One region of the Cobetia sp. 29-18-1 genome, then DNA from elsewhere that is predicted to be linked to it. Evidence: predicted binding sites of a transcription regulator. Region 1 holds the regulator's gene; each other region holds the start of a gene.
The links. Region 1 encodes PhoB, which activates phosphate uptake and scavenging genes when phosphate is short. Its sites were predicted from a motif close to TGTCATANNNNTGTCANA; they were not measured.
Positions count from the first base shown of each region.

Region 2: the regulator PhoB is predicted to act here: its motif matches at 2,528-2,545, upstream of QD208_RS09760 (putative 2-aminoethylphosphonate ABC transporter substrate-binding protein).
Region 3: the regulator PhoB is predicted to act here: its motif matches at 1,486-1,503, upstream of QD208_RS06640 (bifunctional 2',3'-cyclic-nucleotide 2'-phosphodiesterase/3'-nucleotidase).
Region 4: the regulator PhoB is predicted to act here: its motif matches at 3,151-3,168, upstream of QD208_RS00880 (CYTH domain-containing protein).

Region 1 covers NZ_JARWKS010000009.1:18,034-23,020, forward strand. The annotation lists gene QD208_RS08780 (FAD-dependent oxidoreductase) at 1-856, opposite strand, end outside; gene QD208_RS08785 (chorismate lyase) at 1,196-1,753, shown strand; gene ubiA (4-hydroxybenzoate octaprenyltransferase) at 1,821-2,711, shown strand; gene phoB (phosphate regulon transcriptional regulator PhoB) at 2,935-3,624, shown strand; gene phoR (phosphate regulon sensor histidine kinase PhoR) at 3,632-4,954, shown strand.
Region 2 covers NZ_JARWKS010000010.1:49,500-54,486, forward strand. The annotation lists gene QD208_RS09750 (putative 2-aminoethylphosphonate ABC transporter permease subunit) at 1-129, opposite strand, end outside; gene QD208_RS09755 (putative 2-aminoethylphosphonate ABC transporter ATP-binding protein) at 126-1,349, opposite strand; gene QD208_RS09760 (putative 2-aminoethylphosphonate ABC transporter substrate-binding protein) at 1,412-2,458, opposite strand; gene QD208_RS09765 (UTRA domain-containing protein) at 2,604-3,317, opposite strand; gene QD208_RS09770 (antibiotic biosynthesis monooxygenase) at 3,480-3,689, opposite strand; gene aldA (aldehyde dehydrogenase) at 4,119-4,987, shown strand, end outside.
Region 3 covers NZ_JARWKS010000006.1:115,147-120,133, forward strand. The annotation lists gene QD208_RS06630 (helix-turn-helix transcriptional regulator) at 1-47, opposite strand, end outside; gene QD208_RS06635 (MFS transporter) at 204-1,448, shown strand; gene QD208_RS06640 (bifunctional 2',3'-cyclic-nucleotide 2'-phosphodiesterase/3'-nucleotidase) at 1,640-3,550, shown strand; gene QD208_RS06645 (hypothetical protein) at 3,715-4,020, opposite strand; gene QD208_RS06650 (alpha/beta hydrolase) at 4,198-4,987, shown strand, end outside.
Region 4 covers NZ_JARWKS010000001.1:196,434-201,420, forward strand. The annotation lists gene QD208_RS00870 (L-threonylcarbamoyladenylate synthase) at 1-584, shown strand, start outside; gene QD208_RS00875 (ion transporter) at 712-1,782, opposite strand; gene QD208_RS00880 (CYTH domain-containing protein) at 1,934-2,944, opposite strand; gene QD208_RS00885 (TIGR00153 family protein) at 3,420-4,100, shown strand; gene QD208_RS00890 (inorganic phosphate transporter) at 4,141-4,987, shown strand, end outside.

The DNA of each region.
Region 1 (4,987 bases):
GCTGTGAGGTGGCCAGGTGGCGGTCGACACGGATGCCATCACCGCCGGCGCTCAGACCCGCGGCCTGCGCCAGACGAATGCGCGGCGCCAGCCCGGTGGCCAGCAGAACCACGGAGCCCGTCAGGCGACGACCGCTCTGCAGGCGCACCTCGACCGGCGCGGCCTGGCGTTCGGCCTCCTCGCCTGAGTTTGCGGCGATGGTCTCGACCATCTCGCCCTGGCGACGCGTCACACCGAGCCCATCCAGCGCCGCGCCCAGACGCTGCCCCAGCGCTTGCGGCAGCAGTCCATCCAGCGGAGTTTCCTCTGGCGCGACCAGCGTGACGCGGTGGCCGGCGGCCGTCAGATCATTGGCGTATTCACAGCCGACCAGTCCGGCACCGACAATCACCACGTGCCCGCCTTCCCCACGCTCGCGGGCCTTCGCCAGCGTCGCGCAGAAGGCCGCATAGTCGTCAAGGTCATTGATGCTCTGCACGCGTGAGGCCACTTCTGCGGCGACGGGGAAGGGACGACGCGGCGCGGCGCCGAGTGCCAGCACCAGCTCGTCATAGGCCAGACACTCCTCGCCCAGCCATAGCTGGCGGGCATCACCGTCGATGGCGGTGACGCGTTGATGGATACGCAGCTCGGCATTCAGCTCGTCCACCAGCGCCACCGGCGCCTGACGCGACAGGTCGGTGGCCGACATCTTCTTGGCGAAGGCGGTGGACAGCATGGGCTTGGCGTAATCGTGGCCGCTGTCCTGGCTGATGAGAATCAGCCGGCTGTCCTTGTCACGCGCACGCAGCGCGCGCGCCAGACCAATGCCCGCCATGCCGGTACCAATGATGACAAGGGTGCGAGGGTCGCGCATGGCACCATCTCCTGAGATCGATCCGAGGGAAGCGCTGATGAAAGAGCGCCAGCAGCGTCCGTCATGAACGCCGATGAATGCGCCCAGCATACCAGCCCGCCAGCAGTGCAGGCATGCCTGAGCGGGAGGCCTGGCCGCCCGGCCATGCTAGACTCGCCATTTCGTCATCCTGACAGGGAATTCACCGTGGTCCGATGCCCAGCAGGCGAGCCTCATCGCGCAGCGCTCACGCCACAGACCTCCACCTGTGAGGCGCCTCATTCGTCAACCGAGCCCCTGTGCCAGCCTGCGCCTCGCTGGCCTTTGCCCACGCGCGCCGCACCCGCTGCTTCGGCGGCGGTGCGCCGTCATTGGCAGCCGGCTGCCGCGCTGCAAGGTGTCATGCCGGCCGGCTGGTGGGCGTGGCTCTCCTCGACGGACTCGCTGACCCAGCGTCTTGCCAGCGCCATGCAGCAGCAGGATGAACGCGATGGCCAGCCAATCCAGGGCCTGCGCGTGCGCCTGCTGCTGCAGGACACCGGCCCCGCGCGGCTGGATGAGGCACGCCTGCTGGGCATCGGCCCACGCCGGCATGTCTGGCGGCGCGAAGTGGCGCTCTGTCATGGCGATACGCCATGGGTGATCGCACGCTCGCTGGCGGCGCTGGACCTGGCCCACGGTCATCGCCTCTCGACGCTGGGCGAGCGCTCGCTGGGCCATTGGCTGTTTCGCCAGCCCGACCTGACCCGCAGCGCCATCGATGTCAGCCGCGCCCCGCTGGTGCTTTCGAGCCCCAGGCCGCTGGCCCGCACCACCAGCCTGTGGATGCGCCGCTCGATGTTCTCGCATGGTCGCTTCAAGGTGCTGGTGCAGGAGGGCTTCACGCCGGCCTTCCAGCACGCGCTGCAGCTGGCCTGAGCCTTGCGCCCGACTGGCCTCGTTTCCCTCTCTTCCCTTGCCCACTACCACCCGCCCAGGAGCCCCGATGACCGCGTCATCCACTTCCGCCGCTTCGCGTCCTTCCAGACTGGCCGACTACCTCGCCCTGACACGGCTGGACCGCCCCATCGGCACCTGGCTGCTGATGTGGCCGACCCTGTGGGCACTGTGGCTGGCGGCAGATGGCATTCCCGAGCGCACGACCCTGCTGATCTTCATCGCCGGGGTCTATCTGATGCGCGCCGCCGGCTGCGTCATCAACGACTACGCCGACCGCCATTGGGACAAGCATGTCGAGCGCACGCGTGACCGGCCGCTGACCTCGGGTCGCATTTCGGAGCGCGAGGCGCTGACGCTGTTCGGGGGGCTGGTCGCGGCCGCCTTCGTGCTGGTGTGCTTCACCAACCTGACCACGGTGCTGCTGTCGATCGTCGCCGTACTGCTGGCGGCCAGCTATCCGTTCATGAAGCGCTTCCATCATCTGCCCCAGGTGGTGCTGGGCGCCGCCTTCGGCTGGGCGATTCCGATGGCCTTCGCCGCGACGCTGGAGGAGGTACCGACCTACGGCTGGTGGCTGTTCGCGGCCAACCTGATGTGGACGGTGGCCTACGACACCGCCTACGCGATGGTCGATCGCAATGACGACCTCAAGGTAGGCATCAAGTCCACCGCCGTGCTGTTCGGGCGTGCCGACAAGCTGATGATCGGCCTGTTGCAGCTGGGCATGCTGGTGATGTTGATCGGCATCGGCCTGCACCTGGCGCTGGGCATCTTCTACTGGCTGGGGCTGGCTGCCGCCGCCGTCACCTTCGTCTGGCAGCAACGTCTGATCCGTGAGCGTGAGCGTGCGCCCTGCTTCCAGGCGTTCCTCAACAATCATTGGACGGGGCTGCTGATCTTCGCCGGTATCGCCCTTGCGACCTGGCCGATGAGCTGACTCCTGCATAAACATTAGTATTATTTAAATTAAAGCGACCCCTGCCCTCTGTTGCTTCCCAGCCCACGGATCATGCCTGCCTGCCGCGCCTCCAAGGTGGCTGGCAGGCTTGCGTGCAAGCTGCCATGCTGGCAGTTGTCATCTCGTTGTCATATAAGCGGGTTGTAATCGTCATCGACTTGTCATTCTGGCGCGTGCGCCGACTGCTGCATGGGATCTAGCGATGAGCTCCAAGACCGTACTGATTGTCGACGATGAATCCTCGATTCGCGAGATGATCGCCGTTGCCCTCGAAATGGCGGATTACCGCGTGCTGGAGGCAGACAATGCCCAGGACGCCCACGCCATCGTCGTCGATGAAAAGCCCGATCTGCTGTTGCTGGACTGGATGATGCCGGGCACCAGTGGCCTGGAGCTCGCGCGGCGTCTCAAGCGTGACGAGACCACCTCGGAGCTGCCGATCATCCTGTTGACCGCCAAGGGCGAGGAAGACAACAAGATTCAAGGCCTGGAAGCCGGTGCCGACGACTACATCACCAAGCCCTTCTCGCCGCGCGAGCTGGTCGCCCGTCTCAAGGCCGTGCTGCGTCGCACCACTCCCAAGGGAGTCGAGGAGGCGGTGGAAGTCGAAGGCCTGATGCTCGACCCGGCCAGCCACCGCGTCACCGCCCACGGCAACTCGCTGGATGTCGGCCCGACCGAATATCGCCTGCTGCAGTTCTTCATGACGCATCAGGAGCGTGCCTACACGCGCAGCCAGCTGCTCGATCAGGTATGGGGCGGCAACGTCTATGTCGAGGAGCGCACCGTGGACGTGCACATCCGTCGCCTGCGCAAGGCGCTGGGCACAGGCCATCAGCATCTGATCCAGACCGTCCGCGGCACCGGTTACCGCTTCAGCGCTCAGGCCTGAGGGATTCATGCGCTATTGGACCAACGAGCTATGGCGCCTCGGCTACCTTGCCGGTGGCTTCGGCCTTATCGGTGGCCTGCTGGGCCATCTGGGCTGGGGCCTGGCGCTGGGCCTTTCGCTGTATCTGTTCGTCCATCTCAAGCACTTGAAGAGCCTCTACACCTGGCTGATCACCAATCCCCATGAAGAGCCGCCGCCCGGCGATGGCGTCTGGGGAGACCTGCTCGATCGTCTCTACCGCTACCAGAAGGGCCAGCGTCAGGCTCAGGAGCGACTGCGCAGCATCCTCAACCGTATCCAGGAATCCTCCGAGGCCATGCGCGACGGCCTGGTGATGCTGGACAACCACGGTGACATGGAATGGTGGAACAGCGCTGCCGAGCAGCTGGTCGGTCTCAAGGCCAGCCACGACCGTGGCCAGCACATCACCAATTATCTGCGTGACCCCGTCTTCATCGACTACTTCAATCGGCTGGCCTACCGCGAGCCGCTGACGCTCCAGTCGCCGCTGTCTGACAACCTGACGCTGCAGATCTCCATCACCCTGTTCGGTGACAACGAGCGTCTGGTCATGCTGCGTGACGTCACCCGCCTCTATCGTCTGGAAGAGATGCGCCGCGACTTCGTGGCCAATGTCTCCCATGAGCTGCGCACGCCGCTGACGGTGCTGGCCGGCTATCTCGAGACCTACTCCGATTACGCCGATGACCTGCCACCTCGCTGGCAGCGTGGACTGGGCCAGATGCAGAGCCAGACCGACCGCATGCAGCACCTGGTCGAGGACCTGCTGACCCTGTCACGCCTGGAAACCGACGAACTGTCCGACAACGGTCGCTGCATCGACATGAGCGCCCTGCTCGGCCATATCCGCGACGACGCCGAAGGCCTGTCCCAGGGGCGCCACACCTTCTCCATCGAGGCCGATGCCAGCCTGTCACTGCGCGGTGAGGAGCAGGAACTGCGCAGCGCGATCTCGAATCTGGTCTTCAATGCGGTGCGCTACACCCCCGAAGACTGCCATATCACCCTGCGCTGGAAGGCGGATGACCCGGGCCTGCTGGTCGAGGTGGAAGATGATGGGGATGGCATCGACCCGGTGCACCTGCCGCGCCTGACCGAGCGCTTCTACCGCATCGACAAGGGCCGCAGCACCGCCACGGGAGGCACCGGCCTCGGGCTTGCCATCGTCAAGCATGTGCTGATTCGCCATCAGGGCCATCTGGAGATCGACAGCCACCCCGGCGAGGGTGCGCGCTTCCGCTGTCACTTCCCCGACGAGCGCGCCTGTCAGGCAAGCGCTCCCCAGGCCAGCAGTGCGCTAGCCCAGTGATGGGCTGACTCAGTGATGATCTGACCCGGACGC
Region 2 (4,987 bases), on a different contig from region 1:
GATCAGCATGGTGGCCAGCGGCAACAGCAGCCCGATGACCAGCAGCGCCAAGGCCAGCAGCAACATCAACAGACGCAAGCCGGACTCGCCAGACAGCCGACCCGACAAGGGCAATGCGCGCGCCATCATGCCTGCGCCTCCACCAACGGATACAGGCGGATCGCCTCGGACGGCAGACGCACACCCACCCGAGCACCGACCCGCACGCCCAGTGACTCGCTGTCCTTGAGCGCCACATCCGCCGACAGTGTCTGCCCACAGCCCTCAAGCGTCAGAGTGATACGCAGGAAGGCGCCGAGAAACTCGACGTGATCCACCTGCGCCGACAGCCCCTCACCCACTGCGCACAGCGAGACGGCTTCCGGGCGAATGGCCAGACGCGCCTGATCCAGCCCCTCAAGATCATGCGCCGCGCATTCCAGTCGCTGCTGGCCCAGACGCAGAGTACTGGCGTTCTCGGGACAGCATTGCAGGAAGTTCATGCTGCCGATGAATTCGGCCACGAAGGCGCTCGCCGGCTGACGGTAGATCTCGGCGGGAGTGCCGATCTGCTCGATCACGCCATGGTTCATCACCACGATGCGGTCCGCCATGGCCAGGGCCTCTTCCTGGTCGTGGGTCACCATGATGGTGGTGACGCCCAGCCGTGCCTGCAGTGCCTTGATCTGACTGCGCAGATGCAGGCGTACGCGCGCATCCAGTGCCGACAGCGGCTCATCGAGCAACAGCAGCCCCGGCTCGGTCGCCAGCGCCCGCGCCAATGCCACGCGTTGCTGCTGGCCCCCGGACAGTGCCGCCGGATACTTGCCTTCACTGCCGGCCAGGTCCACCAGGGTGAGCAGCTCCGTCACGCGGCGGCGCATCGCGTCACGCGCATCGCGCCGATTGCGCAGCCCATAGGCCACATTGTCGAACACGGTGAGATTGGGGAACAGCGCATAGGACTGGAAGACGATGCCGAAGTCGCGCGCCTGCGGCGGCAGCCGTGAGATGTCCTGGCCGCGCTGGTGGATGGTGCCTTCGCTCTGCGGCGCAAGCCCGGCGATGGCGCGCAGCAAGGTGGTCTTGCCACAGCCGGAGGGGCCGAGGAAGCACACGAACTCGCCTTCGCGGATCGCGAGATCGATCTCGCTCAGGGCCGTGAACTGGCCATAGCGCTTGGTGAGGCCGCTGATCTTGAGGTGGATGCTGTCTGACGACGCAGAACGCGTGGTGAGTGCCTGAGGCGCTGCGTCACGCGCAGGCGCCCGGGCTGCAGGGGCGGATACCGCGCGCGGCGAGGCGCCGGCAGTCGCTGGCGGCGCTTGACGCGAGGCGTGATGACGCGGGGGTGCGGTCACAAGAGACATGCGAGAAACTCCCGACCCCGGCGCAAGGCGCCGGGGCAATGACGAAGGTGGCTGGGCGTGACTTACTGACTGTCGGACTTGCCGTCGTAACGGCGCTGCCATTCGGCGAGCACTTCATCCCGCTGGTTGGCCGCCTTGGCAAAGTCAGCCTCGATCATCATCTCGGTGATATTGGCCGGATAATGCTCGATCGGCTTGGCCACCCCCGGATAGGCCACGACCGCATAGCCTTCGTTGTAGAGTTCATTGGCCGGCTTGGACACTGCCCAATCCATCAGTGCCTGCGCCGCCTCACGCTTGTCGGTGCCCTTCATGATCGCCGCGGCTTCCATGTCCCAGCCCAGCCCTTCCTCGGGGAAGACCAGGTCCACCGGTGCGCCCTGTGCCTTGAGGCGCGCGCCTCGGAAGGCGAAGGACACACCGACCACGGCCTCGCCGGAACCGGCCAGATTGCAGGGCGCGGAGCCTGAGTGGGTATAGCGGGCAATGTTGTCGTGCAGGCGGTCCATGTACTCCCAGCCGCCCTCGTCACCCCACAGCTGCAACCAGCTGGCGACATCCAGATAGCCGGTACCGGAAGAACTCGGATTGGGCATGATCACGTGGCCCTTGAACTCGGGACGCGTGAGGTCTTCCCAGGACGTCGGCTTGGGCACTCCCAGTCGCTCACCTTCGACGGTGTTGTAGCAGAGCGAGGCGACCCAGGCGTCCATCCCGACCCAGGACGGGTCCTGGCCATCACGGTAGGCGGGGTCGACGAACTTGCTATCCAGCGCCTCGACTCCCTTGGGGGCATAACGCGACAGCATGCCTTCCTTCTCGAGCACCAGCAGGCTGGTCGCGGCCAGGCCCCACACCACATCCGCCTGCGGGTTGTCCTTCTCGGCAAGCAATCGTGCGGTGATCACGCCCGTGGAGTCGCGCACCCATTTGATGTCGATATCCGGGTGCGCCTGCTGGAAGCGCTCGGCATATTTCTGCAGATCATCGGACTCCACCGCGGTATAGACGGTGAGCTCGGTGGCCGCCTGGGCATTGAGGGAAACGACCAGACCAACGGCACTGGCCAGCAAGGAACGGGTGAGGAAGGAACGGGTCAAGAAGGACATCGGGACTCTCCAACGCTTGGAATGAATGGCTCTCACCATCTGGTATATACCAAGAGTATGAGCGGGCCGAATGACACCCCCGTGACAGTCAGTTGAAGGCCCGGTGAAACAGTGTTATCTCATATAGTGTCCCTGCAGCGCGGGCTCAGGGCTTGTTCTTGAGCGTGACGGTGATGCACAGCGCATTGTGCAGCCAGCGCTCTTCGTCATAGCCGATGGGACGATGCTGCTCATCGAAGGTAGCGCGACGCACGGTCAGACCGGGGCTGCCCATGGCGACCCCCAGCTCCCGGGCGGCCTGCTCCCCCAGCGACTCGGAGTAGAAGCGCAGCTCACGGTGGGCCAGCGTCAGGCCGTAGCGCCCGCGCAGCTCCGCCCACAGTGACACCCCGAACTGGCCCTCCTCGAGCAGCCCCGGGGCGCGCTCCGGCACCACCCACATCGACTCGCTGAGCACTGCGCGCTCATCCACGAAACGCCGGCGGCGAATATGATAGAGCGGTGTCTGGGCCGCCAGGCCCAGCGCTTGCGCAGCCGGTGGGTAGGCCTGAACATCGGTCAGCAGCACTTCCGTCCGTGGCCGCCGTCCCTGCGCCGTCACATAGTCATTGAAGCCGGAGTCACGCGTGGGGTCGTAATCCAGCCGTGGCGGCGACACGAACCACCCACGGCGATTGCTGCGATGAATGCGCCCTTCTCCCTCCAGCTGCCCCAACGCCTGACGCAACGTCACGCGCGTGGTATCGAAGCGCTCGGCCAGCACTCGTTCAGAAGGCAAACGCCCCTCTTCAAAGGCATCAGGATCCTTCAGCTGTTCGCGCAGGCGATCGGTAAGGTGGAGGTAATACGCATCACTCATGACGAGGAGTCCTGACCAAAGATGAAGAGGGTTGCCACTACCGGGTAATAACATGGCGCCGCTTGCCCCGCCGGCGAAGAAAATGCCCGGGACTCTGCGCCGACAAACGGCTGGATGCTCCAGAAACTATCACATTCGCGTGACTCGCACTGGCCTGCCAGCTTATGTGCCGCTGACGCTGCAGGATTTCATGACAGCCGCCTGGTTGAGCTCACAGGCGTGGATGGCGGTGGGAGAATCCTTGGCCGCGAAGAAACGCATTTCCAGCATCCCCGGTTCAGCCGCTGAGCCCAGCTTGTTGTCAGCCAAGGCCTGCTTGAAGGTAGCGAGTTGTTCGGGCTTGACGTCAAATTTCACGATCAAGGTGAGCATGGAGATGCCCCTTATAGTCAATGGTTGTCATCGGCCCAACGGCAAGACCTGCTGCGTCACGTGGCAGCAGCTCTGTCTCGGGAAGTGACTGACACTATCTTTCGCTGCCTGGCTGAAAAACCCGCGGCGCGGAGAAAGACTTTCAATGAAACCTTGAACGCGGAAACGCTGGAGTACCCGGCAACAAGGATGACCAGTTGTTGCTGAACGCACTGACAGGACGCTGATTTCCCTGTTTCCAGACTGATGGCCATGGGTAGGCAATGGCGTACGAAATCACCTTCACGCCATTCCCACCAGCAGTACTCGCCCAACTATAATTCCCAAACAAAATTCTATATACGGAAATCTATTTCTACATGTGAAAAACAGTTTGACACCTTTGGCGTCACTTCATAGCCTGTAGGCCAAATTCAGGAGGAGTGATGCATGCGCACTGACAAGAACTTCATCAACAACGAATTCGTCGCCTCATCCCAGGGCGAGATGATTTCGGTCTACAACCCGGCCACCGAAGCACTGGTAGGTCAGGTGCAGGCAGCAACCACTGACGAAGCGCTTGAAGCGGTGAGCATTGCGGCCAAGGCTCAGAAGGACTGGCGTGCCAAGACCAGCACCGAGCGTGCCGGCTACATGCACAAGCTTGCCGAGGCTCTGATGGCGCGCAAGGATGCCATCGGCCAGGCATTGGCAGATGAATCCGGCAAGAGCCTGGAAGACGCCACCAATGAAGCCGTCTACGCCGCCGACATCACGCGCTACCACGCCGAGTGGGCACGTCGTATCGAGGGCGAGATCGTCCCCAGCGACACTCCCAATGAAAGCCTGCTGCTGCAGCGTGAGCCCATCGGCGTCGTGGCCTGCCTGATTCCGTTCAACTACCCGGTGTTCACCCTGCTGCGCAAGATCGCCCCGGCGCTGATTACCGGCAATGCCGTGGTCGTGCGTCCGAGCAACAACACCCCTACCTCCGCCTTCGAGATCGCCAAGGCGATTCAGGATGCCGGGATTCCGGCAGGCATCGTCAATATCCTGGCGATGGACCACGGCACCGCGGAAGCCGTCTGCACGCACCCCAAGGTGGGCATGATCACCCTGACCGGCAGCGTCGGCGCCGGTCGCAAGGTGCTGGAATATTCCCAGGTCAACATCGCCAAGTCCTCACTGGAACTGGGCGGCAAGTCACCGGCCATCGTCGAGCCGGATGCCGACCTGGCCAAGGCAGCGGCACAGATCGCGGCCTCTACCCTCACCAACTGTGGCCAGCTGTGTACCGCCATCGAGCGTGTCTATGTGCA
Region 3 (4,987 bases), on a different contig from region 1:
GTGCTGACCCCGGGCGATGACGGTAGGGCGGGTGTGGTCACTGACATGGCGGCTCGCAGATTGTCTGATTTCAGTGATCTGATGTCATGATGGCTCAATTCTGCAGTGGGCGAGGGGATTAAGCTAGCCTCACTCTGTGCGCGGACTCATCTCTTGGGTGTCGTCCCGCCATTACCCCATTTCACGATCGCTGCGAGCGCCTCATGACTGAACTCTGCCACTCGTCTCCTGTCCGGAGACTGAGCCATCCGGCCGTATTGATCGCCGGTATCCTGTTGATCGCCATGAACCTGCGTGCGCCCTTCACCAGTATCGCGCCACTGCTGGAGCGCCTGCAGGCGGCGCTGGGCTTCAATGCCACGGCGGCTGGCCTGTTGATGATCCTGCCGCTGCTGGCCTTCGTCGTCGTCTCGCCCTGGGTGCCGCGCCTCGCCAGAGGTCTCGGGCTTGAACGCAGTCTCTTCCTCGCCTTGGTGACGATCGCCGCGGGCATCGTGCTGCGGGTGCAGGGCAGCATGCTGGCGCTCTATCTGGGTATCGGCCTGATCGGGGCGGGCATCGCCGTGGGCAATGTGCTGCTGCCCAGTCTGGTCAAACGCAGCTTTGCGCAGCATGTCGCGCTGCTGACCTCCTGCTATGTGCTGACCATGGGCATCATGGCCGCCATCGCCTCGGCGCTGATGGTGCCGTTGGCCCAGGGCAGCAGCGCTGGCTGGCAGTACGCGATGCTCATAGTGGTCGTTTTGCCATTGGTGACGATGGGGGTGTGGTGGCCGCAGTTGTCACGTCGCTCCCTGCCGGCGGCGGCGAAGGAAGCCGAGAAGGGTGCCGAGAAGGGTGCCGCGCGTCCGGTGCGTCAGGCAGCCGTGTGGCACTCGCCACTGGCCTGGCAGGTGACGCTCTTCATGGGCATCAATTCGCTGCTGTTCTATACCGTCAACAGCTGGCTGCCGAGCATACTGGCGGACAATGGCTTCTCGGCCGAGAAGGCGGGCTCGCTGCATGGCCTGCTCCAGCTGGCCTCCGCATTGCCGGGATTGATTCTGGTGCCCCTGATGCCGCGCCTGAAGGATCAACGCCTGATCGCCTTCGCGACGCCCTGCATGTCGCTGGCGGGATTCATCGGGCTATGGCTGATGCCAAAGTGGGCACTGGTGTGGGTGCTGTTGCTGGGCGCGGGCTCCGGGGCCAGCTTCATTCTCGCCTTGTCGTTCATGGGGCTGCGGGCGCGCGATGCCATGCAGTCGGCGTCGCTGTCGAGCATGGCGCAGACGCTGGGCTATCTGCTCGCGGCCATGGGGCCGCCGCTGATCGGCGCGCTCTACGATATGCAGGGCAATTGGCAGCTGGCACTGATGGTCTGCGCCGTCCTCAGTGTGCTGATGGCGGGTGTCGGCTGGCTGGCGGGCAGGGACCGCCAGTTGCCTGAGGCGTCGGCATCTGAATAATGGAGCGCTGCCCCCAAGGGGCACTGGCACATCCCCCCATGACAAGGAAGTGAGAGATGGCGAATGCTTCATCGGCTAGCGAAGATCAACGGGCGTCTGACGCGCCAGGTGTTGCGCAGCACCCCGGACGTCGGCGCAAGCCGCCTTTGCGGGCAGCCATCCTTGGCCTGGCCAGTCTCGGAGGTATCTTCATGATCGCTCAGCCAGCCAATGCCGCGACGCTGTCACTGCGCGTGATCGAGACCACCGACATCCACGCCAACGTGATGGATTACGACTATTACAAGGACCGTCCCAGCGTGCGCATCGGTCTGGTCCGCGCGGCGAGTCTGATCAAGCAGGCGCGTGCCGAGGTGGCCAACAGCGTGCTGCTGGACAATGGCGACCTCATCCAGGGCAGCCCGATGGGCGATTACATGGCGGCGGAGGGGCTCGAGGAGGGCGATGTCTTCCCGGCCTACAAGGTCATGAATCAATTGGATTACGATGTCGGCAATATCGGCAATCATGAATTCAATTACGGGCTCGAGTATCTCGAACGGGCGCTGTCCGGCGCGCAGTTCCCCTATGTGAACGCCAACCTGCTGGACGCCACGACAGGCGAGCCGTACTTCACGCCCTACCAGATCACCCCCCATGCCTTCACCGACAGTGAGGGCAACGCTCAGACATTGAAGATCGGCTATATCGGCTTCGCGCCGCCGCAGGTGATGACCTGGGACCGCAAGCACCTCCAGGGCCGCCTGACGGCCGAGGACATCACCGAGAGCGCCAGGCGCTGGGTACCCGAGATGCGCCGGGCGGGCGCGGATGTGGTGATCGCCATCCCGCACTCCGGCATCTCGACCGACCCTTATCGGGTGATGGCCGAGAATTCGGTGTATTACCTCTCGCAGGTCGAGGGCATCGATGGCATTGCCTTCGGGCATGCCCATGCCGTCTTCCCCAGCGAGGAATTCGCCGAGGTACCGGGGGCCGATATCGCCAGGGGCACCCTGAATGGCGTGCCGGCGATGATGCCGGGGCATTGGGGCAGCCATGTGGGCGTGATGGATCTCGAACTGAGCAATGCCTCGGGCCAGTGGCGGGTCGTGAGCGGTCAGACAGAAGCCCGCCCGATTCAGGTGGGCGGCGAGGCACAGGTGGCGGAAGATGCCGAACTGGCGGCGCTGATCGATCATGAGCACGACGCCACGCGCGAGTACGTCAATCGCAGCATCGGCCGCGCCAGTGCGGCGATGAAGAGCTATCTGGCGCTGGTGCAGGACGACCCGACGATCCAGGTCGTCAATCGCGCCCAGGCCGATTACGTCAAACGCTTCGTCGAAGGCGACCCGGACCTGGAAGGCTTGCCGATTCTCTCGGCGGCTGCGCCGTTCAAGGTCGGCGGCCGTCACAATGACCCGACCCAGTTCACCGAGATGGAGGCGGGCGAGCTGAGCTTCCGCAATGCCGCCGATCTCTATCTCTATCCGAATACGCTGGTGGCGCTCAAGGTCACCGGCAGGGAAGTGCGGGAATGGCTCGAGTGCAGCGCCGGCCAGTTCCATCGCATTGATCCGGGTCTCGCCACGCCCCAGCCCTTGATCAACTGGGAAGGTTTCCGCAGCTACAACTTCGACGTGATCGATGGCGTCGACTATCAGGTGGATGTCACGCAGCCGGCGCGTTACGACGGCAATTGCACGCTGATCGACGCCGATGCCCACCGTATCCAGGGCCTCACCTACCAGGGCGAGCCGGTCAAGGACGACGATGTCTTCCTGCTTGCGACCAACAACTATCGCGCCTACGGCGAGGACTTCCCCGGCACCGGAGAGTCACATGTCGCCTTCGCGTCACCGGATGAAAATCGCAGCATTCTGGCCCAGTACATCTCGCGCCAGACACAGCAGCAGGGCGCGGTGGACCCCGCGGCGGATCACAACTGGCGGCTCGCCGCGATCGACACCGATACCCCGCTGGACATTCGCTTCACCACCGCCCCCGGCGCGGATGCGCAGCAGTTCATTGATGCCCAGGCGGTCTACCCGATGACGTTGGTGGATCAGGACGAGATGGGCTTTGCCCGTTATCGCGTCGGGCTGGACCGGATGGAATAGCCAAGGCAGCACATTGTCGAGCACGTCGTTCCTGGCCTGGATTCAGGTGGGAAAAAACGCCAGTCAGCGATTGCTGACTGGCGTTTTTTGTCGCCAGGCGCTACCCGCTATCTGGCTCATTATCCGCTTTTGGGTCAGGTTCTTTTGCGCAGTCCCATTGCGGGTCAGCGCCAGGGCGCGTGCAAGGCGATGCTCAGCAGTACGCGTTTGCCGCGCTCGATGCGGCTGACGCTGTGTTCGTGAAGGTCGGGGCGAAACAGCACCACGCGGTCCGCAAGGCGAAAGAGGCTGCCATCGGTCTCGAAGACACCGCCCTGGCGGGGCTTCTTGAGCACGATATTGAGCTTGTAGTAGCTGCCGCTGCCCATCGGGTCGTTGTGGCGCATCACGCTGTGGCCTTCCGGGTAGGTCACCAGGTTGATGGTCAGGCGGCGAAGATCGAGCAGACTGCGGTTGATGACACGGGCCATGGGCGTTTCCCTTGAATTTGATGGGGCCATTAAAGCGTATTTTGAGCAATCAATCAAAATCGTGCTTGAGTGATCGCTCAGGAATCCGTAAAGTGGTCCCACGTTCACGGCAACACCGCGATATAGCACTGTTTCGCCAGGCCGTGATTGAGTATTCATCAAGCGAAGAGGTCAGCAATGAGCCACGACAACGTGACAATGGAAGCCCTGGAAACCCGTTATGCGATGATCGAAGGTCACCGCATTGCCTACAAGGAAATGGGTGAAGGTCAGCCGCTGTTGTTGATTCACGGCATTCCGACCAACAAGCTGATGTGGCGTGATGTGATGCCGGAATTGGCCAGGCATTATCGTGTCATCGCCCCGGACATGCTCAACTATGGCGAGTCGGACATGCCGGTGGATGCTGACGTTTCCATCAATGCCCAGACACGCATCTTCATCAAGCTGATGGATTCACTGGGTGTGGCGAGCGCGGATGTCGTCTCGCATGATATCGGCGGGGGTATCGGTCAGCTGATGGCCGTCAATCATCCCGAGCGTGTTCGCCGTCAGGTACTGATCGACAGCGTATGCTTCGATTCCTGGCCGATTCCGGAGTTCAAGCAGCTGCTGGAGCCGGGCGTCGAGGAAGCGACCAGCGTCGAGGAATTCATCAGCACCATGCGCGGCTTCATGCCCAGTGGTGTGCATGATCCGGCCGTCGCGACCGAAGAAATGGTCGAGCGCTATGTGTCCCAGTGGAACAGCGAGCAAGGCAAGGCGGCTTTCTTCCGCAACATGCGTCGTCTCAACAAGGAATACACCCAGGCCATCGCCGGTGAGCTCAAGAATATCGAGATCAAGACTCTGGTGCTGTGGGGCGACAAGGACAACTTCCAGAAGCCGGATTACGCCCCGATGCTGACAGACGCCATTCCGGGTGCCGAGCTGATCTGGGTGAAGGATGCCGGTCACTGGGTGACGG
Region 4 (4,987 bases), on a different contig from region 1:
AACGCCTCATCGATCAGGCCGTCGCCATCATCCAGCAGGGTGGCGTGATTGCCTATCCGACCGACTCCGGCTACGCGCTGGGCTGTCATCTGGGCGAGAAGAAGGCCATCGAGCGCATCAAGCGCCTGCGTCAGCTGGACGACAAGCACAACTTCACCCTGGTGTGTTCTGACCTCTCGGAAATCGGCACCTACGCCAAGGTCGACAACGCCATCTTCCGCCTGCTCAAGAGTCACACGCCGGGCGCCTATACCTTCATCCTGCAGGCGACTTCCGAAGTGCCGCGCCTGCTGCTGCACCCCAAGCGCCGCTCCATCGGCGTGCGCGTGCCAGACCACGCCATCACCCACGCCCTGCTGGAAACCCATCGCGAACCGCTGATGAGCGTGACGCTGATTCCGCCTGGTGAGGAGCTGCCGATGACGGACGCCGAAGAGATTCGCGAGCGCTTCGGACACGCGCTGGATCTGGTCATCGACGGCGGCGCCTGCAGCTTCGAGACCACCAGTGTGGTGGACCTGCGCGAGCTGCCGCCGGTGATCGTGCGCGAAGGACGTGGCGATATCTCGAGCTTCACTGAGTGATCGCGACAGCGTAGCGCTTCACGGCGCTGACATCGCCTTGCCATACGAAGACGCCCCCGGACCTTGCGGTCGCGGGGGCGTTGTCATTTCCGAGGAGTTGTCGTGTGCTGAGTGATTCTCGGCTTCGTCAGCTGCGGTCGCTATCGGGAGGCCCGCTATCGGGAGGCCCGCTCTCGGGAGGTTCTGGCTGATCGTCCGATGGCGTCTCTGCGTCAGGCGCAGATTCGGGATCCGGCTCTGTCTCAGGTTCCGGCTCAGGCTCCGGTTCCGGTTCCGGCTCGCGCGGGTCGCGGGTGTCCTCGTCCAGCCAGGTGCCGCAGAACTTGCAGTACTTGGCGTTGCGATCATGGCCTTCACGACCACAGCCCGGGCAGGCTTCGTCGCTGGTCTGCTGCATGCGCAGGCCGTTGAGGACCTCGGCCGAGAACACCCCGGTGGGCACGGCGAGAATCGAGTAGCCGAGAATCATCATCAGCGCCGAGATGAACTGCCCCAGCGGCGTGATGGGCGCGATGTCGCCATAGCCCACCGTCGTCAGCGTCACCACGCCCCAGTAGAGCGCCTTGGGGATGGAGGTGAAGCCGGCCTCGGGTGGCTCGATCAGATAGATCAGAGCGCCGAACACCGTGACGATGCTGAGCACGGTGATGAAGAACAGCAGGATCTTGCGCCGGCTGCGCGTCATGGCCTCGACCAGCATGCGGCCCTCGCCGACGAAGGCCATCAGGCGCAACACGCGGAACAGGCGCAGCACACGCAGCACGCGTACCACCAGCAGGGCCTGGGCGCCCGGAATCAGCAGCGACAGCCAGGTGGGCGCGATCGACAGCAGGTCGAGCACGCCGTAGAAGCCCTTGGCCCAGGTGCCGGGATGCTTCAGGCAGTAGAGGCGGACGGCATATTCCAGCGTGAAGATGATCGTGAAGCCCCACTCCATGATGCGGAACAGCTCGCCGTATTGCGCATTCAGCGAGGGCACGCTGTCGAGCATCACCACGGCGACACTGGCGAAGATCATCAGGATCAGGCCGATATCGAAGGCCTTGGCCGCCTTGGTATCGGATTCGAAGATCCAGTGGAACAGCCGCGCGCGCAGGCGGCCCGTCGCGGGCTCGTAGTCACTGGGGTGCGAGGATGTCGCTGGGGGGCTTTGCGGCGTGCTGCCATATTCATTGGCAGGGCCCTGGCGTTCAGGCATGCAGGCTTCCTTGACGGGCGTGACGACGCCGGATGAATGTCAGGGCGTATCGGGGGTGTCTCAGTGTGTGACCTTCAGTGACTGCCCGGCCGTTGTCCATCAGCCAGTGGTCTAGCGCCTGGCGGCTGGGCAGTCAGTGTCGTGCTGAGATTCAGCCGCGCAGCGTCGCGAGCAGTGACAGGCTGTGCTGGCCGAAGTCGCGAGTCGCCCAGTCCTGTGAGGCGTCGCCGTCGCTGCTTTCCAGCGCCTCGACCAGCGCCACCGCATGGATATGGCCGGGATGCTGGCTGGCGGCCAGCCGTGATGCAAGGGCCGACAGGGCGGCCAGCGCATGCGCGTGCCACTTGAGGTCGTCTTTCGCCTGACGGTCGGCGTGGGCATCGAGCGCATCGATGGCGGCGGACAGCAGCGCGCCGGGGTCAGCGGTATCCAGCGTCTTCTCATGCCATTCGCCATCCCGCAGCGCCGCGCCGCGCTTGGCCTTGCTGGCATCCGCCGGGCGCAGTGCCAGGCGGCTGGCCAGTGAATCCGCCAGCTGCCAGAGCACGCCTTCTCTCACCTCGGGGGCGAGTTCTTCGCCGCCGGTCAGCTCGAGCTCGATCTCCTGGATGGCCACTTCGCGACCACTGGCCTTCACCGCGCCCAGGTCCAGCGCCATCTCGACGCCGACGGTGACCTGCTCGTCGCTCACATTCGCGTCGCTGCGTGTCGCCTTGACGTCGATCTGCCAGGCATGACGCTCGAAATCGGTGCTGAAGCTGGGCGCGAGTGCACTCAGCAGCTGCTCGCGGGCGCCGTCTTCCAGCGCCTGCAAGGGCGGCAGGTCACGCAGGCCGTCGAGGTCGAGGCCGGTCTGGCCCTTGGGCAGCTCCCACTCCCATTCGCCGCGTGAATGCAGTCCGCCATGGCTCTCGCCGCTGGTCTTGAGCGTCTGGCGCAGGGCACCCGTACTGTCGGCATCCTCACCGCTCCGGCGCAGACGCAGCGCCATGCGCGCGCGCTCCAGCGCATGCTCGGGGGTGTCGAAGTAGGTGTTGGCCAGCCAGCGCCGCCTGGGGGCGACCGTTGCCAGTTCTGCAATGCTCGTCAGTGTCTCCAGAATGGCATCGCGATCAATGACGGGTTGAGACAGTGCCAGTTTGAGTTCGATTTCCTGCGCCATGATGGGCACTCCCTGTACGGATGAATGAAGACAGATGCTGACGGATGAGGGTGACAGCGGCGCCAGGACCGCAGAGCCTCCGGCAAGCGTGGTGCATGGTGATGAAGGCTCATGTGTCTCATGCTCGCGCCTGGCCCGCGGCAAGGCAAGCGCGGGGAGGGCGGAAGGGCATGCGGGATATCGGTCTGTCGGCCGAATCACACTTATATGACAGCATGATGACATTGAAGTGACAGCAATTGCCTGTCGTCACGTCCTTGGTTATATTACGAACAGTGGATAAAGCCAGCGACCACGAGTCCTGCCGCTACATGACAATCTCTCTTCTGGAATCCTTCGTGTTCCCCCGAACTGCCGCTGTTGTTGCGTAAATGACAACAGCAAGGCGGTATCATGACGTTACGATGAAAGTTATGTGATCGTCACAAAGGCTTTGCTACACTCCGCGCGTCAATCCTTAACGCCGACGGCCACTATGGTAACGACCAACCCTTTCTCTTCGATGTTCGGGCGCTCGCCTTTCAAGGCGCTGCACACCCACATCATCAAGACCGACGAGTGCGCCCAGCACTTGCTGACCTTCTTCGACGCCTGCGAGCAGGGTGATTGGGAGCAGGCAGCCAGCATTCGCAAGACCATCAGCGGGCTGGAGCGTGAAGCGGACGAGTTGAAGACGCAGCTGCGTCTCAACCTGCCCAACTCGCTGTTCCTGCCGGTCTCGCGCTCCGACCTTCTCGAGCTGATCCATGTCCAGGATTCCATCGCGAATGTCACCAAGGACATCGCCGGGATCATGCTGGGTCGTCATATGCAGATACCCACCGCACTGGTGCCCGCCATGCGTGAGTATCTCAAGACTGCGGTCGAATCGGTCTGCCAGGCGCGTCGTGCGTTGGGTGAACTGGAAGACCTCGTCGAGTCCGGTTTCGGGCGCAACATGAGCGAGCTGGTCGACAAGCTGATCAACGAGCTGCATGAGCTCGAGAAGCAGTCCGACGAACAGCAGATCGCCATCCGCCAGACCCTGTTCTCGCTGGAAGCCAGCCTCCCGCCCGTCGATGTGATCTTCCTCTACAAGATCATCGATTGGGTCGGCGATGTGGCTGACCAAGCGGAAAAGGTCGGTACCCGACTGCAGATCCTGATGGCGCGCTGAGCGCCATCAGGACGTCCTGCCATCTGTCCAAGAGTCTTCTATGTCCATCATTGCTCAATACGGCGATGTGCTCGTCATTCTTGCCTGTCTGTTCGGTTTCTTCATGGCATGGGGTGTGGGTGCGAATGACGTCGCCAATGCCATGGGAACCTCGGTAGGTTCCAAGGCGATCACCATCAAGCAGGCGATCATCATCGCCGTGATCTTCGAATTCCTCGGTGCCTGGCTTGCCGGTGGTGAGGTGACTGACACCATCCGCAAGGGCATCATCGACCCGTCACTGCTGATCGAGAATCCGCAGTTCCTGGTCTACGGCATGCTGGCCTCGCTGCTGGCCGCCGGTATCTGGCTGCTGATCGCTTCCATGAAGGGCTGGCCGGTCTCGACCACCCACTCCATCGTCGGCGCCATCGTCGGCTTCTCCGCTGCGGGTCTGGGTGTGGATGCCGTCGAATGGACCAAGGTCGGTCAGATCGCGGCCTCCTGGCTGGTCTCGCCGCTGCTGGCGGGCTCCATCGCCTTCGTGCTGTTCAAGTCCGTGCAGACGCTGATCTTCGACAACGAAGACCCGTTCGCGGCCGCCAAGCGCTACGTGCCGATGTACATGTTCCTGGTCGGCTTCATCATCTCGATGGTGACCATGGTCAAGGGCCTCAAGCATGTCGGCCTGCACCTGAGCTTCGAATCCAGCCTGCTGCTGGCCGTCGTCATCGGCGCCATCGTGATGGGTATCGGCGTGCTGATGGAGCGCAAGGTCGCGCGTTCACGCCTCAAGGAGAAGAATCGCGCCACCGGTGACGACTTCGACTTCAGCGGCGTCGAGAAGGTGTTCGGCCTGCTGATGATGTTCACCGCCTGTGCGATGGCCTTCGCCCACGGCTCCAACG